4 regions of the Streptomyces alboniger genome follow, and region 3 is predicted to be linked to each of the others. Evidence: riboswitches for the same ligand, from Rfam matches in the RefSeq annotation. Region 3 holds a riboswitch; each other region holds the start of a gene.
What was found. Region 3 has a riboswitch for cyclic di-AMP ahead of CP975_RS36605 (transglycosylase family protein). Riboswitches for the same ligand answer to the same signal wherever they lie in the genome.
Positions count from the first base shown of each region.

Region 1: linked by a shared signal. The riboswitch ahead of CP975_RS21400 (C40 family peptidase) and the one ahead of CP975_RS36605 (transglycosylase family protein) in region 3 are both predicted to bind cyclic di-AMP.
Region 2: linked by a shared signal. The riboswitch ahead of CP975_RS32330 (transglycosylase SLT domain-containing protein) and the one ahead of CP975_RS36605 (transglycosylase family protein) in region 3 are both predicted to bind cyclic di-AMP.
Region 4: linked by a shared signal. The riboswitch ahead of CP975_RS16650 (M23 family metallopeptidase) and the one ahead of CP975_RS36605 (transglycosylase family protein) in region 3 are both predicted to bind cyclic di-AMP.

Region 1 covers NZ_CP023695.1:4,759,622-4,766,962, reverse strand. The annotation lists gene CP975_RS21410 (M23 family metallopeptidase) at 1-1,424, shown strand, start outside; gene pcrA (DNA helicase PcrA) at 1,473-3,962, opposite strand; cyclic di-AMP (ydaO/yuaA leader) riboswitch at 4,206-4,361, shown strand; gene CP975_RS21400 (C40 family peptidase) at 4,370-5,587, shown strand; gene CP975_RS21395 (hypothetical protein) at 5,685-6,038, opposite strand; gene CP975_RS21390 (C40 family peptidase) at 6,381-7,341, shown strand, end outside.
Region 2 covers NZ_CP023695.1:7,402,226-7,409,566, forward strand. The annotation lists partial or broken gene CP975_RS32315 (hypothetical protein) at 1-807, opposite strand, end outside; gene CP975_RS32320 (SigE family RNA polymerase sigma factor) at 804-1,370, opposite strand; partial or broken gene CP975_RS32325 (MBL fold metallo-hydrolase) at 1,766-2,391, shown strand; gene CP975_RS32330 (transglycosylase SLT domain-containing protein) at 2,451-3,188, opposite strand; cyclic di-AMP (ydaO/yuaA leader) riboswitch at 3,192-3,351, opposite strand; gene CP975_RS32335 (RidA family protein) at 3,758-4,153, opposite strand; gene CP975_RS32340 (hypothetical protein) at 4,392-5,018, shown strand; gene CP975_RS32345 (hypothetical protein) at 5,129-5,371, shown strand; gene CP975_RS32350 (S1 family peptidase) at 5,445-6,518, opposite strand; gene CP975_RS32355 (trypsin-like serine peptidase) at 6,845-7,341, shown strand, end outside.
Region 3 covers NZ_CP023695.1:3,233,777-3,241,117, forward strand. The annotation lists gene CP975_RS14170 (VOC family protein) at 1-114, shown strand, start outside; gene CP975_RS14175 (Ppx/GppA phosphatase family protein) at 122-1,093, opposite strand; gene CP975_RS14180 (DUF501 domain-containing protein) at 1,090-1,623, opposite strand; gene CP975_RS14185 (FtsB family cell division protein) at 1,668-2,147, opposite strand; gene eno (phosphopyruvate hydratase) at 2,273-3,553, opposite strand; partial or broken gene CP975_RS36600 (LysM peptidoglycan-binding domain-containing protein) at 3,907-4,110, opposite strand; partial or broken gene CP975_RS36605 (transglycosylase family protein) at 4,230-4,632, opposite strand; cyclic di-AMP (ydaO/yuaA leader) riboswitch at 4,637-4,823, opposite strand; gene CP975_RS14200 (transglycosylase family protein) at 5,018-6,100, opposite strand; gene CP975_RS14205 (cytochrome P450 family protein) at 6,241-7,341, opposite strand, start outside.
Region 4 covers NZ_CP023695.1:3,764,980-3,772,320, forward strand. The annotation lists gene CP975_RS16640 (PrsW family intramembrane metalloprotease) at 1-1,136, shown strand, start outside; gene CP975_RS16645 (aldo/keto reductase) at 1,143-2,087, opposite strand; gene CP975_RS16650 (M23 family metallopeptidase) at 2,154-3,230, opposite strand; cyclic di-AMP (ydaO/yuaA leader) riboswitch at 3,242-3,389, opposite strand; gene CP975_RS16655 (PP2C family protein-serine/threonine phosphatase) at 3,564-4,712, opposite strand; tRNA gene CP975_RS16660 (tRNA-Met) at 4,889-4,962, opposite strand; gene CP975_RS16665 (MFS transporter) at 5,055-6,581, opposite strand; gene CP975_RS16670 (hypothetical protein) at 6,942-7,268, shown strand.

The sequences.
Region 1 (7,341 bases), 1.5 Mb from region 3:
ACGGCTACGACACCTACTCCACCGGCGGTTTCGACACCGGCAGCATCAGCACCGGAAGCTTCGACACCGGTACCTTCGCCACCGATCCCCTCTTCGGCGACATGCCCGGCACCGAGTACGACACAGGCCAGTGGGCGACCACGCCGAGTACCCAGCAGCAGACGTCCGCCTACGACGCGTACGCCGCACAGCACCACGCCGCCGCCTACGAAACCGGCAGCTACGACACCACCTCCGTCTGGTCGGCCGGTGGCTATCAGCAGCTCGCCGACATCCCGTCGCAGCCGGGCCCCGACAGCACGGGCCAGTGGGACACCGCCTCCTGGGACCAGGGTCCGGCGACCGGTCAGTGGCAGACGCAGACCTTCGACACGGGCGCGTACGACGCCACGGCGTGGAACTCCGCCGACGAGACACGCGAGCAGCACGAGTCACCCGAGGCACGCGAGTCGCACGAGTCGAACGAAACTCCGCAGCCGTACGAGCTGACCGAGCAGTACGAGATCTCCGCCGAGGCCCCGTTCGACAGCGATGCCCCGTTCGACAGCGAGAGCCCGTACGACGGCGAGGGCCCGTACGACACCGATGTCCCCTACGCGAGCGCGGAGCCCGAGTCCGTCTCGGGGATTCCGGCCCCCACCCCCCGCACCGCCCGCGGCAAAAGCGGCGGATCCGGTGCGGGTCGGTCCAGGACCCGGCGCCGTACCCCCGCCAAGCGCTCCGCCCTCCTCACCGTCGCCGTGCCGTCGGCCTGCGTGATGGGCGTCGCCGGGGTGGCGGCCGCGTCCGTGGGCAGCTTCGGCGGGGACGGCGAGAAAGAGACGACGGCCTCCGCACCGGACACCACGTCCGTGAAGCCCTCCACCGCCAACAGCAAGCTGGACACCCAGCTGGCCAACCTCTCCGCGGACGCGGGCGACTTCGCGGACCGCGCGAGCCGCACGCAGGAACGTATCGACCTGAAGGCCGAAAAGGTCGCCGCCCAGAAGAAGGCGGCCGCGGAGGCGGCGCGCAAGGAGCGGCTGCGCCCCAAGTTCGCGCTGCCGGTGAAGCAGCACGGTCTGAGCGCGCAGTACGGCCAGGCCGGCGTCAACTGGATGTCGGCGCACTCCGGCATCGACTTCCCCGTGTCGTACGGCACGGAAGTCTTCGCCGCGACCGACGGCACCGTGACCACGAAGTGGAACAGCGCCTACGGCAACATGGCGATCGTGACCGCCAAGGACGGTACGGAGACGTGGTACTGCCACCTCTCCTCGCACAAGATCTCCAGCGGTCCCGTGAAGGCGGGCGAGACCATCGCCTACTCCGGGAACTCCGGCAACTCCACCGGACCGCACCTGCACTTCGAGGTGCGCCCCAGCGGCAGCTCGGCGATCGACCCGCTGCCGTGGCTGCGCAGCCACGGACTCGACCCGACGTAACTCCGCCGCCGCCCCCCCCCGGCGCGGCTCCGGGCACCGCCCGGAGCGTTACAGCTTCTCGACCGGCGCGTACCTCAGCAGGAGCCGCTTCGGCTTGGGCTCGCCGAAGTCCACCGTCGCCTCGGCGTTCGCCCCCGTGCCCTTCACCCCGACCACGGTCCCGAGGCCGAACTGGTCGTGCGTGACCCGGTCCCCCACCGCCAGCGAGACCACCGGCTTCTCCGAGGCGCGGCGCGTGGCGAAGCCCTGCGCCCCACCCGTGCGCGAACGCGAGGACGACAGCGACGAGGCGATGCCCGCGGCGGGACCGGACGAGGCGGGGGCGCCGACGGAGCCCTTCCGCTTCCAGTCCAGATGGGTTTCCGGAATCTCTTCGAGGAAGCGTGAGGGCGGGTTGTACGAGGGCTGGCCCCAGGCGCTGCGCATCGAGGACCGGGTGAGGTAGAGCCGCTCACGCGCGCGCGTGATGCCGACATAGGCGAGGCGGCGCTCCTCCTCCAGCTCCTTGACCTGGCCGAGGGAGCGCATGTGCGGGAAGACGCCGTCCTCCATGCCGGTCAGGAACACCACGGGGAATTCGAGTCCCTTGGCGGTGTGCAGCGTCATGAGAGTGATGACTCCGGAGCCGTCGTCCTCCTCATCCGGAATCTGGTCGGAGTCGGCGACGAGCGCGACGCGCTCCAGGAAGTCGGAGAGGGTGCCGGCCGGGGCGGGCCCCTCGTCGCCCTCGGCCTGCGCCGCCTGGGCCTGGGCGTACTCCTGCTCGAACTCCAGTGCCACGGCGGCGAGTTCCTGGAGGTTCTCGATGCGGGTCTCGTCCTGCGGGTCGGTCGAGGCCTGCAACTCGGCGAGGTAGCCGGTCCGTTCGAGGACGGCCTCCAGGACGACGGCCGGGCCCGCGCCGGACTCGACGACGGTGCGCAGCTCTTCCATGAGCGTGTTGAACCGCTTGACGGCGTTGGTCGAGCGGGCCGCCATGCCGTACGCCTCGTCGACGCGGCGCAGCGCCTGCGGGAAGGAGATCTTCTCGCGCTGCGAGAGCGCGTCGATCATCGCCTCGGCGCGGTCGCCGATGCCCCTCTTGGGGACGTTGAGGATGCGCCGCAGCGGCACCGCGTCCTCGGGGTTGGCGAGAACGCGCAGGTAGGCCAGCACATCGCGGACCTCCTTGCGCTCGTAGAAGCGGACGCCGCCGACGACCTTGTAGGGCAGGCCGACGCGGATGAAGATCTCTTCGAAGACGCGGGACTGGGCGTTCGTACGGTAGAAGATCGCGACGTCGCCGGCCTTCGCGTCGCCCGCGTCCGTGAGGCGGTCGATCTCGTCGGCGACGAACTGCGCCTCGTCGTGCTCGGTGTCGGCCACGTAGCCGGTGATGCGGGCGCCCGCGCCCTGGTTGGTCCACAGGTTCTTCGGGCGGCGGCTTTCGTTCCGCTCGATGACCGCGTTCGCGGCGGTCAGGATCGTCTGCGTGGAGCGGTAGTTCTGCTCCAGGAGGATCGTCGTCGCGTCGGTGTAGTCCTCCTCGAACTGGAGGATGTTGCGGATGGTGGCGCCGCGGAAGGCGTAGATCGACTGGTCCGCGTCACCCACCACACACAGCTCCGCGGGGTCGTCACCCTCGCCTCCGGAGGGGCCGACCAGCTCGCGCACCAGGGCGTACTGGGCGTGGTTCGTGTCCTGGTACTCGTCGACCATGACGTGCCGGAAGCGGCGGCGGTAGTGCTCGGCGACGTCCGGGAAGGCGCGCAGGAGGTGGACCGTCGTCATGATCAGGTCGTCGAAGTCCAGCGCGTTCGCCTCGCGCAGGCGGGACTGGTACATGGCGTAGGCCTCGGCGAGGGTCTTCTCGAAACCGTCGGCGGCCTGGGCGGCGAAGTCCTCCTCGTCGATCAGCTCGTTCTTCAGGTTCGAGATCTTGGCGCTGAAGGACTTCGGCGGGAACTTCTTCGGGTCGAGGTCCAGGTCGCGGCAGACCAGGGCCATCAGACGCTTGGAGTCCGCGGCGTCGTAGATCGAGAAGGAGGACGTGAAGCCCAGCTTCTTGTACTCGCGCCGCAGGATGCGGACGCAGGCGCTGTGGAAGGTCGATACCCACATCGCGTTGGCCCGGGGGCCGACGAGCTGCTCGACGCGCTCCTTCATCTCGCCCGCGGCCTTGTTCGTGAACGTGATCGCGAGGATCTGGCCGGGGTGGACACCGCGCTCGGCGAGGAGGTACGCGATGCGGTGGGTCAGTACGCGGGTCTTGCCGGAACCGGCGCCGGCGACGATGAGCAGCGGGGAGCCCGCGTGCACGACGGCCGCGCGCTGGTTCTCGTTCAGCCCCTCCAGGAGCGCGGCCGGGTCGATGACCGGGCGCGGGGCTCCGTCGCGGTAGTGCGAGTCCCGGGTCATGGGCACGTCGAACTTCCCGCTGAACAAGTCGTCCGGAACCGGTTCCGGAGCGCTGTCCTCGGGCGGCGGCGGGGGTTCTTCGTCCGCGGCCCGGGAAGGCCGCATGTCCGCCAGGAAGCTGTCATCAAAGAGGCTGCTCATCGCCTCCCGAGTCTAGGCGGCCCCACTGACAACCCGCCCCGGGTTCCGGCCACCCCGGGCCCGTTCACGCCCCGGCCGCACCCGGTCACGCTCCGCCACTCCGCTGCGGGCGCCCGTCCTGACGCTCGTAAAGTCACGAAAATGTATCGGGCATATCGAACATCAACCTTCACACGTGCCACACAGGTTGGTTAGCGTGCTCCGCGGGCCGCACGTCCCCCACCGGCGAACCCCGCCGGGAACGGGTGGCCCCCGCCGAGTCCGACGTGTTCGGAACCGGGGACCCACCGAAAACTTGGGGTGAATCGGTCCCGTACTTCGTACGGGACTGTAGGGCAACCTTCCGGACCACCCGCCCGAACCCGACAGCTAACCCGGTAGGCGGTCTACGGAAGGAGTCGCCTCCCTTGGCGTCGCACCGCAAGCCGCGGGGCCGGTCAGCCGGCATACGCACCACCCCCGCCGTCGGTATCACCACGGCCGCCCTCACGTCCGTGGCGCTCCTGTCGCAGAGCGCGCAGGCAGCACCCGCCGCGCCGACAGCACCCTCCGCGCCGGTGGAGCCCAGCCTCGACGAGGTGAAGAAGAAGGTCGACGACCTCTACCACCAGGCGGGCGTGGCCACCCAGAGGTACAACTCGGCCAAGGAGAAGACCGAGAAGCAGCGCAAGAAGGTCGACCGTCTGCTCGACGGCGTGGCCAGGCGCGCGGACAAGCTGAACGAGGCGCGCCAGGAGCTGGGCTCCTTCGCCGCCGCGCAGTACCGCACCGGCGCCGCCTCCGAGACCGCCACGATGATGCTCGCCAACGACCCTCAGGGCTACTTCGACCAGAACCACCTGGCGGACCGCCTGACCTCCCGGCAGAAGAAGGCCGTCGACGAGTACCAGGCGGAGCAGGCGTCGGCGACGAAGCAGCGTACGAAGGCCGCGAAGAGCCTCAAGACGCTGAGCGAGTCCCGGGACGACCTCAGGACGAGCAAGCGGACCGTCCAGAGGAAGCTGGGCGAGGCGCGCGCACTGCTGTCGGAGCTGACCGCCGAGGAGAAGGCGCGGCTCGCCGCGATCGAGCGGAAGAAGGAGCGGGAGGCCAAGCGGAAGGCCGAGGAGCTGGCCCGCGAGCAGGCCGCGGAGGCGGAGCGCAAGCGCAAGGCGGAAGAGGCGGCGCAGAAGGAGCGGGAGAAGGAGCGGGAGAAGGAGCGGGGAGGGGGCCAGGGCTCCTCCGGGCCGGACACCGGTTCGGGTCCGGGTCCGGGCGCCGAGCCCGGCTCGGGCGCCACGAAGGCCGCGAAGGTCATCGGCTTCGCGGAGGCCCAGATCGGCAAGCCGTACGTCTGGGGCGCCACGGGACCCGACTCCTACGACTGCTCCGGGCTCACCCAGGACGCCTGGAAGGCCGCGGGGATCTCCCTGCCGCGCACCACGTGGGACCAGGTGAAGGTCGGCACGACCGTGAAGACCGCCGATGCCGCCCCCGGCGACCTGGTCTTCTTCTACGACGACATCAGCCATGTGGGGATCTACATCGGCGACGGCAAGATGATCCACGCCCCGAAGCCGGGCGCCAACGTACGCGTCGAGTCGATCTACTACATGCCGATCCACAGCGTGGTGCGCCCGGCGTAACCACAAGAAGCACCCTCTACGACCCTCTACGCGCGCGTGGCCCGCACTCTCCCGGGAGAGTGCGGGCCACGCGCGCGTAGAGGGTCGTCAGCGGGGATCAGGTCCACAGGACGGCGATGAAAATGTTCGCCGTGGTCAGCAGCCCCACCGCACCGAAGACACCCTTGTCCACCTTCTCCTCGTCCCGCTTCACGTAGACCAGCGCGAGGATCACGATCAGCACGGCCATCTTGATGCCGATCTTGAGGTTGTTGACGGCGTTGTCGTCCGCCTGGTTGAGGCCCACCAGGACCACTCCGGTGACGAGCATGGTCAGCGCGCCGTGGAGCATCGCGGGGCTGAAGCGGGCGGCGCCCTGGCCCATCTGCTTCATCTGGGTGAGGAAGCCGCCCAGGAGCGAGGCGATGCCGATGATGTGCAGGCCGACGAAGAGATGGATGAGTACGTCCATGAGGCCGGAGCCTAGCCGGGTCCCCTGCCGCCTGCCGCAGGTGGTCCCTTACCACCCGCCGACGGACAGGTAGGCCGTAATCGCCACATTGGTCATAGTTACGCGTGAACAGGGCTTCGATCGATTGTCGGCACGGACAGACGCAGTCGCCCTTCCGCCCACTGCCGCCCATTACGCACAATCCGTCACCAAGCCGTGACGACCAGGTTTAGCGTCCTCCACCAGGTGACCGGCTCCCCACCGCCGCCCTCCCGGGGCGGCAGTCGGCCACCACCGCCGAGAAACCCGGCGGCGGCCCGCTCCCCCTGTGTGGGCCGCCGCCGGCCAGCGAAGGAGCCCCTCGTGGCAGCGCACCGCAAGCCCAGACAGCGCTCGCTCAGCGGCCGCACGGCCCGCACCGCCGCCACCCTCGCCCTCGCGGGAGCCGCCTCGGCGACCGCCCTCGAAGGCTCGGGACACGCGGACCCACGGCTCAGCCCCGCCGCGGTGAAGGCGAAGGTCGACGCGCTCTACCGCGAGGCGGAGGTCGCCACCGAGAAGTACAACGGCGCGAAGGAGAAGGCCGAGAAGGCCGAGAAGTCGCTCGGTGAGCTGCGCGACGAGGCGGCCCGCAAGCAGGAGAAACTCAACTCCGCCCGTGCCGCGCTGGGTTCATACGCGGCCGCCCAGTACCGCGCGGGCGGCATCGACCCGTCCGTCCAACTCGCGCTCTCCTCGGACCCCGAGCAGTTCCTGGACCGCGCTTCGCTGGCCGACCGGGCCGGCAGCCGCCAGGCCGCGGCCATCGGCGGCGTACGCAGGAAGCTCCAGGAGGTCGACCAAGTGCGCGCCGAGGCCGACGGCCGCCTGTCCACCCTCCGCTCGCGCCAGGCGGAACTGAGGAAGCACAAGAAGACCGTCACCACCAAGCTCGGCGAGGCCAAGCGACTGCTGGCCCAGCTCACCGAGAAGCAGCGTGCGGAGTTCGCGGGCGACGAGGGCGACGAGGGCGACGCCGCCCGCTCGGACACCCGCACCGCCGCCCCCGGCGCCCGCGCCCCTCGGCCGGGCAGCGCGGCGAGGACTCCCAACGCCCGTGCCGCCGCAGCTGTTTCCTACGCGTACAAAGCGATCGGCAGCCCCTACGTGTGGGGCGCGACGGGTCCGAGCGCCTTCGACTGCTCGGGCCTGACGCAGGCCGCCTACCGCTCGGCGGGCGTCTCACTGCCCCGCACCACGTACGCCCAGATCGCCGCGGGCGAGCGCGTGCCACGCTCGGCGCTGCGCCCCGGTGACCTGGTGTTCTTCTACTCGGGCATCAGTC
Region 2 (7,341 bases), 4.2 Mb from region 3:
TCCGGGCGGCGGCCGCGTAGCGGTCGCCCCGGGCGTCCCGGCCGCCGCGGGCGTGGTTGTACTGCGCGGCGAACATCCACTGGCCGACCGGGACCGTACGCCCCTGCTTGAGCACCCAGGTGTGGATGAGGTAGCCGTCCTTCTCGGTGATCGTCAGTGTGAAGTCGGACTCGGGCAGCGACCGCCAGGCGCCGGTGGAGGTGACCCCGCCGGTCTGGGCGATCCGCAACTCGACGGTCACCGCGGTCAGTTCCTGGCGTGTTTTGAGGGTGACGTTGCTCTGCGCCCAGAAGTCGTTGCTGTGCGGGCCCACGGAGCCGTCCGACCACAGTGGCCCGTCCTGCTCACCGGCGGCGGGCGCGCCGGTATCGGGCGTACGTGACGGGGAGCCGCTCGGCTCGCGGGGCGCTCGGGGGGCGCGAGAGGTGCCCGGCGTGGGGTCCGCGGGTGCCGGATCTACGGGCGCCGGGGCCATCGGTGAAGGCACCCGGCGCGGCGCGTCCGTCGACGGGGTGGGCGTGGTGGGGGTCGGCGTCACCGCGACCGTCTGCTTCAGGGGCTCGTCGTTCACCACGGAGGCCATGCCGTGGCCGCCGGCGGCGAGGGTCCCCGCGGCCGCCGCGGTGACGCCAACCGCGCGCACCCAGCCGAACCGGGGCGGACGGGCCGCTCGGGAGCTGGGCGAATCCTCCTGCGCCATGCCGCGTCCGAGTCGTGCCAGGATCGCGCGCGGTCGGGCCGGTGCGCCCCGGCCGCCTCGTGCAGCCGGGCGCGCAGCTCGTCGTGCACGTCCCGCCGCATGGTCATCGGTCCCTGCCTCCGGCAGTCCCGGTACGCGCCATCGCCGTGTGCACCTCACGCGCGGCGTCGTGCGTGCCGAGCCGCCGCTGTAGCTCGGCCATCCCCTTCGACGTCTGGCTCTTGACCGTACCGACCGACACGCCCAGGGCCAGCGCGGTGTCCTTCTCGGACAGGTCGAACGCATGGCGCAGCACGACACACGCCCGTTTCCGGAACGGCAGTCTGTGTAGCGCCCGTTGTACGTCGACCACCCCGGCCACGTCCGGATTCTCTGTCTTCTCCTCCCGCGGGGCCCAGAACAGCGCGACACGCCGCCGCTCGCGCACCGCGCCGCGTATCCGCGTCCGGGCCAGATTGACGACCACGCCCCGCGCGTACGCCGCCGGGTGTTCGCTCGCCCGCACCCGGTCCCAGCGGTGCCACAGCGCGAGCAGCGCATCCGCGGCCAGGTCGTCGGCGGCATCCGCCTCGCCGGTCAACAGGTGCGCGAGCCGGGCCAATGCGGCGTAGTGCCGCTCGAAGAACGCGTGGAACTCCGCGGAGGCGGTGTCGTCGACGACTGTGCCCACGGGCGATGTCTCCTCGCAGCGGCCTCGGGGCCCCGGAGCCGGGAGCGTGTGCGCGTCATGTCTATGACATATGAATGTCCGGATGAGATCCGCAAGAGTAGCAGTAAGCGACCGCTTGGTCTGCAACGTCGACGCGTGCGGTTCGGTTGCTGCCTGACACGTCCGATCGGCGCATGTGGTGGCTTCGCTGTACGGATCCGCCGGAGCCGGGCTAGCCCTCGCATTGTTCTCAAGCTGGGGCGCTCAGTCCGTCGCTGCGCGGCGGGCATACGCGCGGGCGGCGTCGGGGGAGGTCAGCAGGTCGGCGGCGTCGGCGGCGAACCGCCCCCTTTCCCGTCCCCCTCGTCCCCGTCCGCGTATTCGGTGGCCCGACCGCCCTCTTCGACTACGGCGGCCTGCGCTTTCTCACCGACCCCACGTTCGACGGCTCCGGCGACCACCAGGCCCCGGCCGTCGTGCTGACCAAGACGGCCGCGGCCGACGGCAGCCCCGCCGATCTCGGCCGAGTCGACGTGGTCCTGCTCTCGCACGACGAGCACGCCGACAATCTCGACACCTCGGCCGGGCCCCGCTCGCCGACATCCCGCTGACGCTCACCGCCCCCGGTGGCGGGGAGCGTCTCGGCGAGGCGGCCACGGGTCTCGCCGACTGGCAGTCGGTCGAACTCGAACGCCGGGACGGCGGGCCCGGCACGGTCACCGTGACCGGCGTACCCGCCATCCACGGCCCCGGCCCGCGCGAGGAGGTCGAACCGATCTGCGGCCCACCGGTGCGAAGCGCTCGGCGATGTCCTTGACCGCGTCGAGGGAGAGCGCCCCGCTTCTCCGACGTCTTCGACGGCCGGCTGATCGTCCTGGACAGCGCCCAGGCCGCCGAGGCCGCGAGGATCCTCGACGCCGGCCGCGTGGTCCCCGTCCACTACGACAGCTGGGCCCACTTCACCGAGGGCCGCGACGAGCTGGTCGCCGCCTTCGCCGCCGCCGGTCTCACCGACCGCGTCGACTTCGGCGTACGCGGCTGATCCCACGTACGCCGGGCCGTCGGCATCGCAGGGCGTTTCCTCGCCGCTCTCGCCGGGGCCTAGTACGGACCGTTCACGTTGTCGATCGAGCCGTAGCGGTCGGCCGCGTAGTTGCAGGCGGCCGTGATGTTGGCGACGGGGTCGTAGCTGTCCAGCGACGTGCCCGGCACGTGGTACGCGGCGAACGTGGGGGCGATGACCTGGAGGAGCCCCTTGGACGGGGTGCCGGCGACGGCGTTGGAGTCCCAGTTGTTGATGGCCAGCGGGTTGCCGGAGGACTCGCGCATGATGTTGCGGTGGATGCCCTCGTAGGAACCGGGTATGCCGTGCCGGCCCATGATGTCGAGCGACTCCCTGATCCAGCCGTCGAGGTTGTTGGCGTAGGTCTTCTTCGCCGGGGCTGCGGCCGGCGCGGCCGCACGCTCGGAGCGGTCCGCCCGCTCGGCGGACGCGGGGGAGGCGTCCGCCTTCTTCGCGGGCTCCGCCGGACCCTTCGCGCCGATAGTGAGCTTGAGGCCGGGGTGGATCAGCTTCGGGTCGCCGCCGAGGACGCCGCGGTTGTCCTCGTACAGCTTCTTCCAGCCACCGCTCACGGAGTGCTCCCGGGCGATCTTGGAGAGGGTGTCGCCCGCGACGACGACGTACGCGCTCGCGTCCGCGGCCGGCTTCGGGGCCGCGCCGGCGCTCGTCGCGCCCAGCACCGGCAGGACGAGGACGGCTCCACCCGTGCCCGCGGCGGCGATGCCGCGGTTGAGCGATCTGGACTTCGGACGGCGGTGCTTTCCCTTTGCGGGCATGAAAGAGTTCCTCTCCGTCGCCTGCGAGGTGAGCTGTCGGGTTTGGACGGGAGCTGTCCCGGCGCATTTGAACGCGCCTTCACCCCGAGCCGTTCCGGAAACCGGATCGGCGGCTTACCTGGGTCCCCCGCTCCTGCCGTGTGTGAGTGAGTGGAAGGGTTTCCGGACAGCGGCAGGATTCGGCGTTCCGCCCGGATTGACGGTGACATTAAGCGAGAAAGGCAGGGCGGAACAAGGCGGGAATTCACACAGGCGAATGCGGAGAGTCGTCCTTGGGAGTCAGAACTCCTCGCTCTTTCTGATCAAGAAAGTCAACTCGCTTTGCGGGGAACGGAAATGTGCGCGGGGTCTCTAACGATCACGGCTGTCGGCGTGACCCATTTCACTGAATGGGGCGGGGTGGAATTCGGGGTTATCGTGATTTCCGCTGCAAAGAAGGACATATCGCACCCCCTGTGCCCGTTGGCATGCCACTCCCCGGCGGGTGGCTGCGCCGGAAAAGCAGACTGCTCGTGCCGGTTGACCGGCACGAGCAGAGAATGCGGGGGAATCGCGCCGGTGACGTCACGTCATGCGACGGCTGTTCCTTCCAGTTCCACCAACTGACCGGGGACCGCCAGCCGCGTCACCCCGAGCATGGTGGTGGCCGGTGCCACCCCGGCAGCGCCCAATCGCGATGCCAGCACGCCGTAATGCGGGAACAGCAAATCGACGTCGGTGGTATAGACGTTGAGCCGGACGAGATGCGCGAGGGACATGCCGGCCTCGCTGAGCACCGTCTCCAGATTGTCGAGGCTCAGCGCCAACTGCCCGGCCATGTCGCCGTCGTGCTGAGGCTTGCGGTCGTCATTCATCGCGGTCTGCCCGGAGCAGTACAGGGTCCGCGTGTGTCCGGAAACCAGCTCACCCTGGTTGAACCCCATCTCCAGCGACGAAGGCACCGGGTTGACCGCCGTTCGTTCCACTGCCACAACAGCTCCATTCGATTCATGGGAAGGACGGGCGTCCATCGACGCGTAGGAGCCTCCCAACGAATCACGACACCCTTGGTCATGTATGCGATGGGGATCTGAGCCCCCACCAGCCCCTGCCGCCGCCCGCGCTGTTCGACCAGATCGAGCGGTATTCCAGCAGTGACTTGCGTTCGAGGCGCTCTGCCGATTGAGTCACCCTCCACACCGAGGAACACAGGATCAGGAACACATGAGCACTCAGCGCACCACGCGGTACCGCCGGCACATCGGCCTCGCGGTCCTCGCCACCCTCACCGCCGTCTCCCTCGCCGCGTGCGGAGGCGGCTCCGGCAAGAAGAGCCGGTCCGGCGGGGCCGGCGGGTCCTCGGAGTCGAGCGAGGCGCCGAAGAACCTCAAGCTCGGGCAGGCAGGGCCGGCACAGGAGATCACCAGATACGAGAAGACCGGCAAGTTCTCCCTCACGCCGACGAAGGTCACCCTCGGCAAGCCGGCGGACCTCGACGAGCTGAACGACAAGAAGAAGTACAAGGACCTGAAGGTCGCCTGGATCTACGTGAAGGCCGAGCACGTGGGCGGTTCCGCGGTGAAGGAGCCGATGGTGATGGGCAACGTGAGCGGCGAGACCTCCGCGGGCGAGCCCGCGACGCAGTTCCTCCTCATCGGCGACCTCTCCAGCCGTCCCTCCGACTGCCTCGGCAACGACGGCACGAAGAGCCTCGGCAGCGACGACATATGGAAGAAGGGCGAGACGCGCACCCTGTGCGAGCCGTACCTCATCCCCGCCGACACCACGCTGAAGGCGGTGACGTACTCGCAGGGGTACTACAAGGAGCCGATCAAGTGGGCCGTACGGTAGGAACCGGAGGTCCGTTCGGGTGGAGAGGGTGTGCTGTGCCGTTACGCGGCCCTGCTGCCGCGGCAGGTGACATAGCGACAGTATCTGCGTATTCCAGGAGGAATATACTCATGCGCGTTCGCTCGACCATCCTCGCCGCCGCTCTCACCGTGTCCGTCCTGGCCGTCGGCGCAGGCGCGGCCGTCGCCGACGACGACCACCACCGCTACAACCCGCGCCACGAGACGGGCTACGACCACGAAGGGTTCGCCGGTACGTACGACAACGTCGGCGGCCCGTGGGGCATCACCTGGTCCACGGCCGCGGGCTACGACCACGAGGGCTTCGGCCACAAGGCCGGCGGCCGGCACTGACGCATCCGCGGGCGGCGCGGTGGTGAGGAGGGATTCAGCCCTCCTCACCACCGCGCTTCGTGTGGGGCGTACTTCAGTCGCCCTCGTCGCCCATCGTGGCGCCGACGGCGGCCAGTGCGGTGGTCACGGGCTGGAAGAATGTCTCACCGCCCGCGGTGCAGTCGCCGCTGCCGCCCGACGTGAGCCCGATCGCGCTCCCGTCGCCGGTGAACAGCGCGCCCCCACTGTCTCCCGGTTCGGCACAGACGTCCGTCTGGATGAGTCCGGAGACGGTGCCTTCCGGGTAGTTCACCGTGGCGTTCAGCCCAGTGACCGCGCCGTCCCGGAGCCCGGTGGTGCTGCCCATGCGGAACACTTCCAGCCCGACCGCCGCGTCGGCGGCCCGCACGATCTGGGTGGGCTGACCGTTACCCGTGTCAACGGTGCTCGGGGCGTCCGTGGCCGGATCGTCGTACGTGACCAGCGCGAAGTCGCCGTCTCCCGGGAACGTCGCGGCCTGGACGGTACCGATGGGCGCGCCGTTCGGGTCCTCCGACCACTGCTGGGCGGCGACCCCGCAGTGCCCCGCGGTGAGGAACCCGGGGCTTCCGTCCCCGGCCGTCACATTGAAACCGAGCGAACAGCGCGCGCCACCCCCGAAGATGGCGTCGCCCCCCGCGGCGAACGGTTTGAACTCGCCTTTGGACTTCTGGATGCGGGCCATGCCCGCGCCGAGGGATTCGACGGTCCTCTCGAGCCTGTCCCACCGTTCGCCGGTGACAGTGCGGTCAGCGGTGACCAGGACCTGGTTGGTCCTGGGGTCTATGGACCACGAGGTTCCGCTCACGCTGGCCCGGCTCCTCAGCGTCTCGGTGGCGTCCTTCAGTTCACCGGCACTGTGGGTGACGCTCCGCACCACGGCGCCCGCCCTTCTCACCTGGGCACCCGCTTCGTCCCCGCCGCCCGCGACATTGACGATGAGCTGCCGCTTCTCCCTGTCGTAGAAGGCTCCGCCGTAGGCATCGCCGAGTTGTGAGGCCAGCGGCTGAACGAGCCGTGTCGCCGATGCCGCGCTGAGCCGCTTGGCGGCGGACGCCGAAGCGGCCTCCTCCCCGGACGGTGAGGCGTTGGCGTGCTGGAGCAACAGAGCTGTCGCCACCGTGCCCATCGCCACAGCCCCTGCCAGAGCAGCCTTTCGCTTGGGTATGCGCTTGTGCCTCAAGTCGTCGCCTCCTGCGCGGATGCCGAGCCCGATCACCGGCCGAAGCCGGGAGTGTGTTCGGCCCCTGAATACGGATGAGACGAGAGGTGCGTTCACGGGCGTGGGGGAAATGCGGCTGACGATCGCCGGGCCGGCTGTGTCACAGATCGTCGACAGTGCCAACTGAACAGCGGCCTTCCCCTCTCTTGGAGTGCGGGCCGGCAGCCAGCGACCGCCGACTGCCGATCGCCGACTGCCCATCGCCGACCGCACCAGCCGAGGAGAGTCCCGCCATGCCCGAGACAACCACGTACCCGACCCGGCGACTTCGTGGCCGCGCCACGGGACTGGCCGTGGCCGCCACGGCTCTCGCCCTCGCCGCGCCGGTCCAGGCAACGGCAGTGACCCACACGGCGCCCGCCGCCTCCGCCGGCCCGGTCTCCGTGCTGAAGTACACCGCACAGGAGCGCAAGGAGGCCCTCGCCTACTGGACACCCGCCCGCATGAAGGCCGTTGGCGAGTCCGTGGACCTCGGTCCGACCGGTCCGAAGGCCAAGCCGTGGCGCGGCACCACCCTGAAGACCGTCGGGCGGCTCTTCTTCGTCAACGCGAACGGCGCCGACACCTGGTGCACGGCCACTGCCGTGAAGAGCGCCAACCGCTCCGCAGTGATGACGGCCGCCCACTGCGTGCGCCGCGGCTCCTCGCCCGCCAACACCAACATCTCGATGGTCTTCGCGCCCGGTTACAGCAAGGGCAGGACGCCGTACGGCACCTTCGCCGTCCGCTC
Region 3 (7,341 bases):
ACGGAGGAGTTCGGCCAGCGCCACTTCATCGTCGCGGCACCGGACGACGTCATGATCGACGTCATCACGGTCGTGCCGGCGACCGGGGAGTACGCGGGGCAGTACGTCCAGTAGACGCCGCTCAGTCCAGCAGCCGCTCGTCGTCGATCTCCCGCGCCACCTGGTACGCAATGCCGTCAAGGATGTCGTGCTCGCTCACGACCACCTCCTCCGCGCCGATCCTGTCCATGATCGCCAGCAGCACCAGGGCGCCCGACGCGATCACGTCGACGCGGCCCGGGTGCATTGCCGGGATCCCGGCGCGCTCGGCGTGCGTCGCGGTCATCAGGCGCTCGGTGATGGCGGCGACCTGGTCGTACGCGAGGCGGGAGTGGTGGATCGCGGCGCTGTCGTAGGTCTCCAGGCCGAGCGCGATCGCGGCCAGCGTGGTGACCGAGCCCGCGAGGCCCACCAGGGTGCGCGCCTCCTTCAGCGGGACCGTGTCCTCGGCGAGGTCGAGCGCCGCCTCGATGTCCGCGCGGACCGCGGCGAACTGCTCCCGTGTCGGGGGGTCCGCGACGACCCCGTCGCGTACGAGATGACGCTCGGTCATCCGGACGCAGCCGACGTCCACCGAGCGGGCCGCCCGCACCTTCTCCGCGCCGACCACGAACTCCGTGGAGCCGCCGCCGATGTCCACGACCAGATACGGCTTGGCGAGGTCGTCGCGGCCCGTCAGCTCCTTGGTCGCGCCGGTGAAGGAGAACTCCGCCTCCTGCGCGCCGGTGATGACCTCCGGCTCGACGCCCAGGATGTCCAGGACGCCCCGCACGAACTCGTCGCGGTTCTCCGCGTCGCGGGACGCGGAGGTGGCGACGAAGCGGACACGCTCGGCGCCGTGCGCCTTGATCGCCTCGGCGTACTCGCGGCAGGCCGCGAAGGTGCGTTCGAGGGCCTCGGGGGCCAGCCGCCCCGTCCTGTCGACGCCCTGGCCGAGGCGGACGATCGTCATCCGTCGGTCCAGGTCGTCGAGTGCGCCCGTGACCGGGTCGGTGTCCGCGACCAGGAGGCGGATCGAGTTCGTGCCGCAGTCGACGGCGGCGACACGGGTCACGCGTCGTCCTCGGGCGCGCACGGGGTGACACAGGGGCCCTTCGCCCACCACTCGGGCAGCATCGCGATCGCCTCGTCGCCGAGCGGGTTCACCCCGGGGCCCGCGGCCAGGGAGTGGCCGACCAGGACGTGCAGGCACTTCACGCGGTCCGGCATACCGCCCGCGCTCGGGAAGCCCTCCAGGACCTCGATGGCGTCGCGGCGCGCGATGTAGTCCTCGTGGGCCGCGCGGTAGGCGGCGGCCAGCTCGGGGTCGGTCGTAAGCCGCTCCGACATCTCCTTCATGACGCCGTTGGCCTCAAGGGTGCCGATCGCGGACGCGGCCCGCGGGCACGTCAGGTAGTACGTGGTCGGGAACGGCGTCCCGTCCGGGAGGCGCGGCGCCGTCTCGACGACGTCCGGCTGTCCGCAGGGGCAGCGGTGCGCGATGGCCCGCAGCCCGCGCGGCGGACGGCCGAGCTGCTGCTTGAAGGCCTCGACGTCGGCGTCGGTGGGCTCGGTGCGCGGGGTGGTCGGCGGGGGCGTTTCCATGCCTGTCTTTCCATCAGTGGTCGATCGACGAGGCGATCGACGGGTCAGTCGTCCGAGCGGTCGGCCTTGTCGACGCCGTCCCAGACGTTCGAGTACCAGGGGCGCGAGGCCGCCCCCTGATCCGCGCGCCGGCTCTTCGCCGCCGCGGGGTCGATCACGGTGAAGCCGGTCTCGCCCGGCATCACGTAGTGCAGCCGGTCCCGGATGCGCTGCTCCGCGTACGCGTCGTCCTGCCAGCGGGCCTTCTCGTCGCGGAGCTTCTCGACGTCCGCCCGGTGCTCGGCCTTCTGCCGGCGCAGGTCGTCGATCTCGGCGCGCTGGGAGACGTACTGCCTCATCGGGTACGCGAGCGCGACGACCAGGGAGCAGATGACGAGCGCGAGCAGGGCCGCGCGGCCGGTGAGCCGGGAGCGGCGCGCCTGGCGCTTGGTCTGGGATCGGTAGACGCGCTCGGCGGTCTGTTCGCCGAGCAGCCGCAGACGGGTAGCCGTGGAGAACCGGTCCTTGGTCCCGGCCTTGGCCATGGTTCCGCCTCCCCAGAGCAGCGCGGCGCGTAAACGTACGTACGTCCCCGCACACGGTACGGGACCGGGTGCGGGGACGTAGGTAACTACGTGGCTGCGCGAGCGTGCTCAGCCCGTGGCGCGGCTCAGCCCTTGAAGCGCGGGAAGGCGCTGCGGCCGGCGTAGACCGCGGCGTCGTCGAGGATCTCCTCGATGCGCAGGAGCTGGTTGTACTTGGCGACGCGCTCGGAGCGGGCCGGGGCACCGGTCTTGATCTGGCCGCAGTTGGTGGCGACGGCCAGGTCGGCGATGGTGACGTCCTCGGTCTCGCCGGAGCGGTGGGACATCATGCACTTGAAGCCGTTGCGCTGGGCCATCTCGACGGCGTCCAGGGTCTCGGTCAGCGAACCGATCTGGTTGACCTTGACGAGCAGGGCGTTGGCCGAGTTCTCCTCGATGCCGCGGGCCAGGCGCTCCGGGTTGGTGACGAACAGGTCGTCGCCGACCAGCTGCACCTTGTCGCCGAGCTTCTCGGTGATGGTGTTCCAGCCGGCCCAGTCGTCCTCGAACAGCGGGTCCTCGATGGAGACGAGCGGGTACGAGGAGACCAGCTCCGCGTAGTACTCGGTCATCTCGGCGGCCGTGCGGGACTTGCCCTCGAACTGGTAGGTGCCGTCCTTGTAGAACTCGGACGCGGCGACGTCGAGGGCGAGCGCGATCTGCTCGCCGGGCACGTAACCGGCCTCCTTGATGGCCTCCAGGATGAGGTCCAGGGCGGCGCGGTTGGAGTCGAGGTTCGGGGCGAAGCCGCCCTCGTCGCCGAGGCCGGTGGCCAGGCCCTTGCTCTTCAGGACCTTCTTCAGCGTGTGGTAGACCTCGGTGCCCCAGCGCAGCGCCTCGGAGAACGACTCGGCGCCGATCGGCGCGATCATGAACTCCTGGATGTCGACGTTGGAGTCGGCGTGCGACCCGCCGTTGAGGATGTTCATCATCGGGACGGGCAGCAGGTGCGCGTTCGGGCCGCCGAGGTAGCGGAAGAGCGGCAGGTCGCTGGCCTCGGAGGCGGCGTGCGCGACGGCCAGGGAGACGCCGAGGATGGCGTTGGCGCCGAGCGAGGCCTTGTTGTCCGTGGCGTCCAGGTCGAACATCGCCTGGTCGATGAGGCGCTGCTCGGTGGCGTCGTAGCCGACCAGCTCCGGGCCGATCTGCTCGATGACGGCGAGGACGGCCTTCTCGACACCCTTGCCCTGGTAACGGTTGGGGTCACCGTCACGGAGTTCGATGGCCTCGAAGGCACCGGTGGAGGCGCCGGACGGGACGGCGGCACGACCGGTGCTGCCGTCGTCGAGGCCGACCTCGACCTCGACCGTGGGGTTGCCTCGGGAGTCCAGGATTTCCCGGGCTACGACGACGTCGATGGACGGCACGAGCATCTCCTTCTGGGAGTGTGACGCGTAAACACGATTACGCGGGGCCGCTTCGGCCCTGCGTCTCCCGAGCCTAACCGGCCCGGAGGCTTCGGCCAGCCGACCGCCCGTCCCGTGGGACGGGCAACGGCCCAAATACTGGGGAAACGGGACGGAAGCCCGTGTTTCTACTCACCGGTAGCCAGGTCTGCTCGCTGTCGGCGAACAGCGGGCGGACAGCAGTCGGACGGCGGGGGGGCAGCGGCCGACATGGCCCCGCCCCGGTGCGTACGGGGGATACGCGCACCGGGGCGGGGAGCCCGTGGGGACGGGGAAGCGGCCGTGCGTCCGCCGAGGCACGGCCGCGGGAGGGGTCAGCTCAGGTGGAGCTGCTGGCCCGGGAAGATGAAGTCGGCGTCGTCGATGATGTCGCCGTTGAGCTTGTAGACCTTCTGCCAGCCGCCCTTGACGTCGTGCGCCTCGGCGATCTTGGACAGCGTGTCGCCGGTCTTGACCTTGTACTCGCCGTCGCCCTTCTCGACCTTCTTGCCGGTCGGGGTCTCGACGGTCTTCTTCGACTCGGTCTGCGGCGCGGGCTGCGGCTTCGGGGCGGCCTGCTTCGGCGCGGCCTGCTGCTGCGGGGCGGACTGCTGCTGCGTCTGCTGCGGCTGCGGCTTGCTCTGCTGCTGCGGGGCCTGCTCCTGCGAGCCGCCGCCGCTGCTGGGCGAGGCGCCCGAGAGGCCGACGCCGCAGGACGGCCAGGCACCCTTGCCCTGTCCGGCGAGGACCTTCTCGGCGATCTCGATCTGCTGGGCCTTGGAGGCCTTGTCGGCGGTGGGCGCGTACTTCGTACCGCCGTAGGCGGCCCAGGTGGACGGCGAGAACTGGAGACCGCCCTGGTAGCCGTTGCCGGTGTTGATCGACCAGTTGCCGCCGGACTCGCACTGGGCGACGGCGTCCCACTCCTGGGGGGTGGCGGCGGAGGCGGAGCCCGCGGCCATCAGCGGGGCGGCCACGGCGGCACCGGTGACACCGGCGAGCGTGACGACACGGGTGGCCTTGGACGGACGGCGGTGCTTGCCCTTGCTGGAAAACAGCATGAGTTGATCCCCTCACCGACGCCTGCGAGGTGAGCTGTCGGGTTCGGGCCAGTGAAGTTGCCCGGTCGCACTCTCCCGAGTGCGACTTCACCCCTAGCCGGTCCCGTACGTCCCGCTCCCTCTCGGAAGCCGGCGTCCGGACCCGGCGCTTACCTTGGGTCCCCCGCTCCTGCCTACGGCGCTATAAGCGACGACTGTTCCCGTCCGGCCGTTGGCAGGATTCGGCGTACCGACCGGCGGGGCCCACCAATGGCGAGCGGTGACGACCGTAGTCACGCGATCGCCGGAATTTCAAAGACGATCAGGGCTTCTGAGACCCATCTCTCACTCGCGCCAATGCGGACATTCAGCGCGAAGTACCCCCCGGACGGTTCGTCAACTACCCCTACTTTTCGCCCAAATCGAGGCTCTGACCGGGGAGGATGAGGTCCGGGTCGTCGCCGACGGTCTTCTTGTTCTCGGCATAGAGGCCGTGCCAACCGCCCTTGACGTCGAGGTCGTCGGCGATGACCGAGAGGTTGTCCCCGGAGCGGACCGTGTACGTCCCGTCGGCGACCTTCTCCGTGCGTTCGGCGCCGCGCGAGGCGTGCCGTCCCGGACGGTCGCCGCCGCTCTCGCTGCCCGCGGCGGGGCCCTCGGCCGCGCGGTCGCCGCGGTGGCGGCCGGGGGCGGAGTCGTCGGAGGGGGCGGCCGGGTCACCGGAGTCCGAGCCCGAGGCATCCGAGGCGTCGGAGGAAGTGCCGTCCTTGCGGCCGGACTTGCCGGAGTCGCCCGCCTTGCCCTTGTCGTCCTTGTCGCCCGACTCGTCGTGATTCTTGTCTCGTGAGGCGTCGTCGGAGCCGGGCGTGGCGCTCGCGTCGTCGGCGGAGCCCGGGGCGCCTGACGCGTCGTCGGACGGGTCGGCGGAGTCGGAGGACTTCTCGTCCGACGCGCCGCCCTTCTCGCCCGTCCCCTTGTCCGCCTTCTTGTCGGCCTTCTCGTCGGCCTTCTCGTCCGTCCCCTTATCCGGGTTGTCCGGGGCCTTTCCGGAATCGGCCGAGTCGGTGGACTCCGGCAGGACCGGGTCGCCCGGGTCCACGTCGGCCTCGGCGCCGCCGTCGGTGAGTCCGGCGATCGGGGCGCAACTCGGCCAGGCCTTGGGGCCCTGGGCGTCGAGGACCTTCTCGGCCACGGCGATCTGCTGGGACTTGGAGGCCTGGTCCGCGCTCGGCGCGTAGTCGAGGCCGCCGTACTGCTCCCACGTCTCCTGGGAGAGCTGGAGTCCTCCGTAGTAACCGTTCCCCGGGTTGGCGCTCCACGCGCCGCCGCTCTCGCACTGGGCGAGCTTGTCCCACGTCACCGTCTCGGCGGCGCTCGCGCCGGTGGCTCCGAGGAGCGGGATGGCGATGGCGGATCCGGTGACTCCTGCCGCGACGATCAGGGCCGGGGCCTGGCGGGGGCGTCGGTGACGACCATTGCCGGAGAGCATGCGGTTGCCTTTCACGAGACTATTGCGGCGACTTGGGCACCGGGTGCCCGAGTCGACGTGAACGTAGCCGCAGTCGAACACTTGTCACAAGTCGATGCAGCGGAGATCACGTGAACATCACATTTGTGACGGCCCGTCAGCTACAGCTCGAACGGCGGTCGATTCTGTGCGGTTGTGAACTCCACCGGCAGGGTGCGCAGTCCGCGCATGATCAGCCCGCCACGCCACCGCAAATCGGCGGGATCCGAGGCGAGTCGCAGATCGGGAAGGCGCCGCAGGAGGGTGGCGAGGGCGGCCTGGGCCTCCAGGCGGGCGAGCGGGGCGCCGAGGCAGTAGTGGATGCCGTGCCCGTATCCGAGGTGCTGGTTGTCGGTGCGGGAGAGGTCCAGGGTGTCGGGCCGCTCGAAGCGTTCGGGGTCGCGGTCGGCGGCGGCGAGCACGACGAGTACGGGGTCGCCGGCCGCGATGCGCTGCCCGCCGACGGTCAGCGCCTCGGTGGCGAACCGCCAGGTGGCCAACTCCACGGGCCCGTCGAAGCGGAGCAGTTCCTCCACGCCCGTCTCCAGCAGGCCCATGTCGCCCTCCGCCAGCGCCTTTTGCAGACGCGCGCGTTGCTCGGGGTGGGTGAGCAGGGCGTACATGCCGTTGCCGATGAGGTTGACGGTTGTCTCGAAGCCGGCGAAGAGAAGGATGAAGGCCATGGCGGCGGCCTCGTTCTCCGTGAGGTGCTCGCCGCGGTCGGAGGCGCGGATGAGACCGGAGATGAGGTCGTCGCCGGGGGCCAGGCGCTTGCGGTGGATCAGATCGGCCAGATAGCCGCGCATCTTCTTCACCGACCGCGCGACCCCGCCCCGGGGTCCGCCCCCGTGGCGGATCATCATGCCGGCCCAGTCGCGGAAGTCGTCCTGGTCCTCGCGGGGGACGCCGAGCAGGTCGCAGATGGCGTAGATGGGGAGCGGGAAGGCGAACTCGTGGATGAGGTCGGCCTCGCCCCGCCCGGCGAAGTCGTCGATCAGGCCGTCCGTCAGCTCCTGTACGCGCGGTGCGAACTCGGCGACGCGGCGCGGGGTGAACGCCTTCGACACGAGGCGGCGCAGGCGGGTGTGGTCCGGCGGGTCGATGTTGAGCAGATGCGTCATCAGCTCGGCCTTGCGCTCGCCGGGGATGCCGGTCTTGCCCTTGGCGTGCGCGGACTCGTCGTGGTGCGCGGGGTTCTTGCTGAGCCGCTGGTCGGCGAGCGC
Region 4 (7,341 bases), 530 kb from region 3:
TGGACCGGGTGGCGCCGGGACCCTGGCGGAACCTCCTCTTCTCCTTCGCGTGGGGTGCCTGCGCGGCCGCGCTCATCGCGATCGTCGCGAACAGTTTCGCGATCCGCTGGATAGCCACCGCCACCGCCGATCCCCACAGCGCCGACACCCTCGGCGCCACGGTCATCGCCCCGATCGTCGAGGAATCGGCCAAAGCGGCGGCGATACTCCTCGTCTTCCTCTTCCGCAGACGGGACTTCACCGGCCTCGTCGACGGCGTGGTGATCGCCGGGGTGACCGCGACCGGCTTCGCGTTCACCGAGAACATCCTCTACCTCGGCAACGCCTTCGTCACCGACCAGCTCAGCCGCGACAGCGGCCTCGCCTCCGTGACGGCCGCGACGTTCTTCGTACGCGTGGTCATGTCACCCTTCGCGCACCCGCTGTTCACGGTCCTGACCGGCATCGGCTTCGGCCTCGCCGCGTTCGCCGCCGAGCGCCATCACCTGCGCCGCGTGCTGCTCCCGCTCACCGGGCTGCTGCTCGCGATGGGCATGCACGCGCTGTGGAACGGCTCCGCGGTCTTCGGGCAGTACGGCTTCTTCACCGTGTACGCGCTGATCATGCTGCCCTCCTTCGGCCTGCTGACCTGGCTGGCGATCTGGACCCGGCAGCGCGAACTGCGCCTGATCCGCGCGGAGCTGCCCGCGTACACGGCGGCGGGCTGGCTCACCCCGCCCGAGCCGTTCGCGCTCGGCTCGATGCGCGCCCGCGCGCTGGCCCGTGACTACGCCTCGTACACCTGGGGGAAGGCCGCGGCCCGCACGGTCGTGGAGTACGAGATGTACGCGACGTCGCTCGCGTTCCTGCGCCACCGGGGCCGGCGCGGCAGGGCGGGACCCGACTTCGTCGTACGCGAACGGGAACTGCTCGAAAAGCTCTGGGAGCGCCGCGAACCGGCCCGCCCCGCCCTGGCCTACGCGGCCCGCGCGACGGCCCCGGTCATGCTCCCCATGCCCATGCCCATGCCCATGCCCATGCCGTACGCCGGGTACGGGTACGGGTACGGGCACACGTACGGGTACCCGGGTCACCCCCAGGCCCCGTACGCGGGGGCTCCGTACGTCCAAGCCCCGTACAACCCCTACCGCTCGTAGCCGCCGCTAGGCCGAAGCCGCCGTGAGCGCCGCGGTCTCCGTCTCCGTCAGTTCCACGTCCGCCACCGCCAGCAGGGCCGGCAGCTGCTCGACCGTGCGTGCGGATGCGATCGGTGCCGCCACGGTGGGCTGTGCCGCCAGCCAGGCGAGCGCCACGGTCGCGACCTGGACGCCGCGCTCCGCCGCGATCGTGTCGAGCGCGGCGAGGACACGGTCGCCCCGCTCGCTGCCCACGTACTCCTCGACCCGTCCGCTGCGCGCGCTCTCGACCCGCGCGCCGGGGCGGTACTTGCCGGTGAGGAAGCCGGACGCGAGCGCGTAGTAGGGGACGGCCGCGAGGCCGGAGCGGGAGGCGACCGCCTGGAGCGGACCCTCGTAGGTGTCGCGGGAGACGAGGTTGTAGTGCGGCTGGAGCGCGACATAGCGCGCGAGGCCCTCGCGGTCGGAGAGGTCGAGGGACTCCTGGAGCCGCTCGGGGCTGATGTTGGAGGCGGCGATCGCGCGCACCTTGCCGGCCCTGACCAGCTCGTCGAGCGCCCCGATGATCTCCTCCACCGGGACCGACGGGTCGTCGTAGTGGGTGTAGTAGAGGTCGATGTAGTCGGTGCCCAGGCGGCGCAGGGACGCGTCGACGGCCCTCTTGACGGTGTCGGCGGCGAGCCCCTGGTACTCGGGGTGGGCGCCGGCCTTCGTCGCGATGACGACATCGGAGCGGTTGCCGCGCTCGGCCAGCCACTCGCCGATGACGGTCTCGGACTCGCCGCCCTTGTTGCCCTCCACCCAGTACGAGTAGGCGTCGGCGGTGTCGATGAAGTTGCCGCCCGCCGCGGTGTAGGCGTCGAGGACGGCGAAGGACGCGGTCCGGTCGGCGGTCCAGCCGAAGACGTTGCCGCCGAGGGCGAGCGGGAAGACTTCGAGGTCGGATGCGCCGAGGGTACGAAGAGGAGTCATGCATTCCTCAACGTCCTTGCCGGAAACCGAATTCCGGAGGCCTGCCCAAAGAAGCGTCAAGTCCGCTCAGGGGTTGAGGCCCTTGCTCCGCAGCCAGGCCAGCGGGTCGATGGCGGCGCCGCCGGAGGTGCGGACTTCCAGGTGGAGGTGGGGCCCGGTGACGTTGCCGGTCGCGCCGACGCGGCCGATGACGTCGCCCGTGCTGACCTTCTGCCCGACGCTCACGTTGAGGGAGGACTGGTGGCAGTACCAGACCTCGGTGCCGTCCGACAGCTCAAGGACCGTGCGGTAGCCGTACGCGCCCGCCCAGCCGGCTTCCTTGACGGTGCCGGTGTGCACGGCCTTGAGCGGGGTACCCGTCGGCGCGGCGAAGTCGAGACCGGTGTGCTGACCGGAGGACCACATCGAGCCCGAGTCACCGAAGTGCGAGGTCAGGGTGTACGAGGAGGTGGGGATGGCGTAGCTTCTCGCGAGCTTGGCGCGGCGCTCGGCCAGGGCCTTGGCCTTGCGGGCCTCCTCCTCCTTCTTCTTCTTCGCGGCGGCCTTGGCGTCGGCCTCGCGCTCGGCTTCCTTCTGCTGGGCGGCGGCCTCCTCGGCGGCCTTCTTGGCGGCGGCCTCCTCGGCCGCGGTCCGCACCGCGTCGTCCGCCTGGTCCTGCTGGCTCTCGGCCTGCTGCATGATCCGGGCGCGCAGGGCCTCGCCCGCGTCGGAGGTGCCCTGCCCCGCGTCGGCGGAGGTCATACCGGCGGTCGTGAGCGGGGCGCCGGCGGGGACGGCGTCGGAGCCCGCGGCGTCCGGAGCGTCGTCGGATATCAGGGAGCCCACGCCCGGAAGGGACTTGGCCTCCGGCAGCGAGTCCGTGACGGTGCCCAGGTCGGGCATCGATAGGGAGACGGGGGGCTTGCCGTCCTGCGCGGTGGCGATGCCGCCCGCGCCGACGGCGGCGATGACGCCGACGCCCAGCACGGTCGAGCTGCGGGCGAGGCCGCCGCCGCCCTTCTTGTGCACACGGTGCCTGCCGCGGACGGGACGGACGGACTCCTCAGTGGGATTCCATTCCTCCCAGGTCTCTGGGTCGTACCCACCGAACTCGTCGTCGTTCGGTACGTACACGGCTTGGGGGGCAGGCCGGTTGGACGCCACTGGGGCGCACTCCTTTCCTTCCTTCTCGCCTACCGGGTTAGCTGACGGGTTCGGAGCAGGAAGGTCTCCTACGAACATCTGGCACGGATGCACAGATGCCCGATTCACCCCAAGTTGGTGGTTCCCCGGCTCCCTTGCGGGATTAGGCGTGTGCGCACGGAGCCGCCTCTAGTGACGGCTGGGACGACCGCGCTGCGTTATCGAACGTTAATAGACAGTGGGTCCGTATTCCAAGCTGTTCCGGTTGATCGTTAACGCGGACCCCCGCCCACCCGCCACCGGAACTTCACATTCCCTTGACACGACGTCACTTGTTATGCAGAGGGGTGCACTTCAGTCACGGCCGGTGACCTCGGCGTCCCCGGCCGTCGGCCGCCGCACCGCGAGCAGCGCCATGTCGTCCGTCGCCGCGCCCCCGGTGTGCCGCCGCACCTCCTGCGCGAGCGCGGCGAGCAGCGCGTGCGGCCCCTCGCGGCCGGGGAAGATCCGCCCGCCGAGCCGGGTCGCGGGATCGTAGAACTCCCCCGCTGCGTCCCGCGCCTCCGAGAGGCCGTCCGTGTAGAAGAGCAGCATCGCGCCGGGCGGGAACTCCGACTCGTCCGCCCGGTCCGGCCAGAACCCCAGCTCACCCATGCCGAGCGGCAGCGCGGGCTCGCTCGCGGAGAGCACACACAGCCGCCCGTCGCCGCGCAGCAGCAGGGGCGCCGGGTGCCCTCGGTTGACCAGCCGTACGAGCCCTTCGCCGTGCCGGATCTCCGCGAGGACGGCGGTGGTGAACCCCTCGAAGGCGTCGAGCCCGTCCCGCCGGGTGCCCTCACGCGCGAGCGCCCGCTCCAGGCGCTCCGCCACGGCCTCCAGAGTGGCCTCCTGCTCGGCGGCCTCCCGGAACGCGCCGATGACGACGGCGACGGCCGCCACCGCGCCCATGCCCTTCCCCCGTACGTCACCGACGACGAGCCGTACGCCGTGCGGGGTGTCCTGTACGGCGTACAGATCGCCGCCGATGAACGCGTCGGCCTGCGCGGCCTCGTACCGCGCCGCGATGTCGAGCCCGCCGATGCGGGGGTCCGGCTGCGGCAGGACGGCCCGCTGGGTGGCCTCGGCGATGGAGCGGGCGGTGGCGAGACGGTCGTTGCCGCGATGGATGACGCCGTTGATGACGATCGCGAGGGCGGCGACGGTCGCCACGGTGACCAGTTCGGTGACGGCCTCGACATGGCTGGTGTTGGTGTTGCCGTAGTGCAGCACCAGGACGGAGACGGAGGCCGTGATGCCCGTGAGGACGGTGTTGAGCAGCGAGTAGAAGGGAGCCGCGATCAGCGGGGCGGCCGTGAAGAGCGGGGCGGCGGTGAACTCGGCCGGGGTCGAGGCGTCGTACACGATGCCGACGGTCAGGAGCAGGAGGGGCAGGGCGCGGACGAAGGCCCGCTCGTGCGCGGTGGTTCCGCGGGTCCCACCGCCGGTTCCTCCACGCTGCCCCACCGCTTGTCTCCCGCCGAGTCCGCGCCCATCACCGCGCTGCACTCAGGCTTCCCGGAGCGGGGTGCGGGGGCGACCTGGTGTGGGCCGAGCGGGTTACGCACGTCCTGCCCCGGCACACGGAGCCGGAAAACACCCAGGGCCGGAAGCGATGAACGCTTCCGGCCCTGGGTCTTCAGTAGCGGGGACAGGATTTGAACCTGCGACCTCTGGGTTATGAGCCCAGCGAGCTACCGAGCTGCTCCACCCCGCGTCGGTAAACACAACTGTACGCCATCCGGAGGGGTGGTGCGAACCAATGCCCGAGGGCCCCGCTGAGCGGGGCCACCCGGGCCCGACGGGCGTCTAAGCCGCCGTGGTCAGCTCACCGCTGCGCGCCGCTTCGGTCTCGGTCTCCTCCGGGGTGGCCTCCTTGCGGTCCCTGATGAGGAGGACGGCGAGGGCGGCGGCGGCCAGGACGCCCGCGGCGCCGGCCCAGAAGCTGGCGGACATCGCCTCGGTGAAGGCCTCGCGGGCGGCCGTGGCGAGGGCGTTGTCGCCGGTGGACGCGGCGAGGGCGAGCGCGTCGGAGACGGAGTGGCTCGCGTCGGCGGGGGCGGAGTCGGGCATCGCGTCGGTGTAGGTGCGGGAGAGGACCGTGCCGAGGACGGCGACGCCGAGGGCCGCGCCGGCCTGCTGGACGGTGTCGTTGAGTGCGGAGCCGACCCCGGCGTGCTCGGCGGGCACCGCGCTCATCAGCGCGGCGGTCGCGGCCGGCATCGCCAGGCCGCCTCCGATGCCGATCAGGACCATGGCCGCGGCGAGCATCCAGAACTCGGCGTCCGAGGGCAGCGAGGCGAGCGCCCCGAACCCGGCGGCGATGACGGCCAGGCCGAGGGCGGTCATGGGCCGGTTGCCGATCTTGTTGCCGAGGGTGGCGCCGATGCCGTTGAAGAGCAGGGTGGCGACGGCCATCGGGGCGAAGGCGAGGCCGGTCTCGGCGGGCGTGTAGCCGAGTACGAACTGGAGGTACTGGGTCAGGACCAGCATCAGCCCGCCGTTGGCGAAGGTCAGCAGGACGAGGGAGAAGCTGGCGCCGCTGAAGACACGGTTGCGGAAGAGGCCGAGCGGGACCATCGGCGAGTCGCAGCGGACCTCCCAGATCCCGAAGGCGGCCAGGGCGAGGACGGCGACGCCGAGGGAGACCTGCGTACTCGTGTCGTCGAGCCCGGCCTTGGCGGACTCGATGATCGTCCACACCAGCGCGGTCATCCCGACCATCGAGAGGATCATGCCGAGCGGGTCGGCCTTGCGGGCGGGGCCCTTGGACTCCGGCATGAGGACGAGGGCGGCGACGATGGCGAGGAGGGCGATCGGGACGTTCATCAGGAAGACGGCACCCCACCAGAAGTGGGCGATCAGCACACCGCCGAGCACGGGCCCGCCGACCAGACCGACCACGGCCACCGCGCTCCAGGCACTGATCGCCTTGCGCCGCTCCTCGTCGTCGAAGACGGTGATGAGGATCGACAGCGTGCTCGGCATCACCAGGGCGCCCCCGATACCCATCAACACCCGCCCCGCTATGAGCTGTTCGGGATTCTGCGCGACGGTGGCCAGCAGGGAAGCGGCCCCGAAGAGGACGAGCCCCACGACCATCACCCGCCGCCGCCCGAACCGGTCGGAGAGGCTTCCCGCGGTGAGCAGCAGACCCGCGAAGACCAGGATGTACGACTCGATGATCCACTGGATGTCCTGGGCGTCCGCGCCCAGGTCCTCGGCGATCGGCGGGACCGAGACGGTCAGGACCATGTTGTCGACGACCAGGACCAACGTGCTCAGGCAGAGCACGATCAGGATGAGCCAGCGGCGCGGATGACGGCGCTCTTCCATCGTGGAACCCCTCAGGACTTGGGCGGCACGCCTGCTGCGTACGACGTGCCCTCGTTGCGAACACTGTACGCACAGCGCACGGTGTACGCAAGGAGCGAACGTCATACGCACTACATGGGAGCACCGTCGCTGGCCTGCGGTTCACGGGCAACGAGAGGGGGGTGGAATGACCGCTTGTCGTAGAGATCGCCCCGCGGACGCAGGCGGCTCATCGCTCACCGCAGCGCGCAGCGGGGCTTCGGGCGGCAGGTGGCGGTCCGGCCCGGCTAGCTCTCGGGCAGCAGGACCCGGCTAGCTCTCGGGCAGCAAGCCCGGATCGGTGCACAGCCCGCGCAGGCGCAGCAGTACGGCGCCGCGCGCATGGGCGAAGACCGCCTCCCGCTCAAGCAGCCGGGAGCGGGTGACCACGGCCTGACCGAGCCGGCCGAGGAGCAGTTGTCCGGCCGACGCTGCATCTGGTGCATGGCCAGCCTCAGCAACAACACCGCCATCGACCTCGGGGCGCGCGAGGAGATCGCACACGGCAGCGCCACTCGCTGGTTCCCCCGCAGCTGCCGCGCCTGCGGCTTCCAGCACATCTACCAGGCGCTCCTCGACCACACCCAGAACTGTGAGCAGCGCGCCGACGACCTCACCCGCTGCACCGCCGGTACGGCGCTGCGCATGGCCATGCGGACGGTGCGGTGATGAGCGGCCTCGCAGCACAGGGCACGTCCCTCAGCCACTTCCCGACGGAACCGCGGCGTGGAAGAGACAGTGC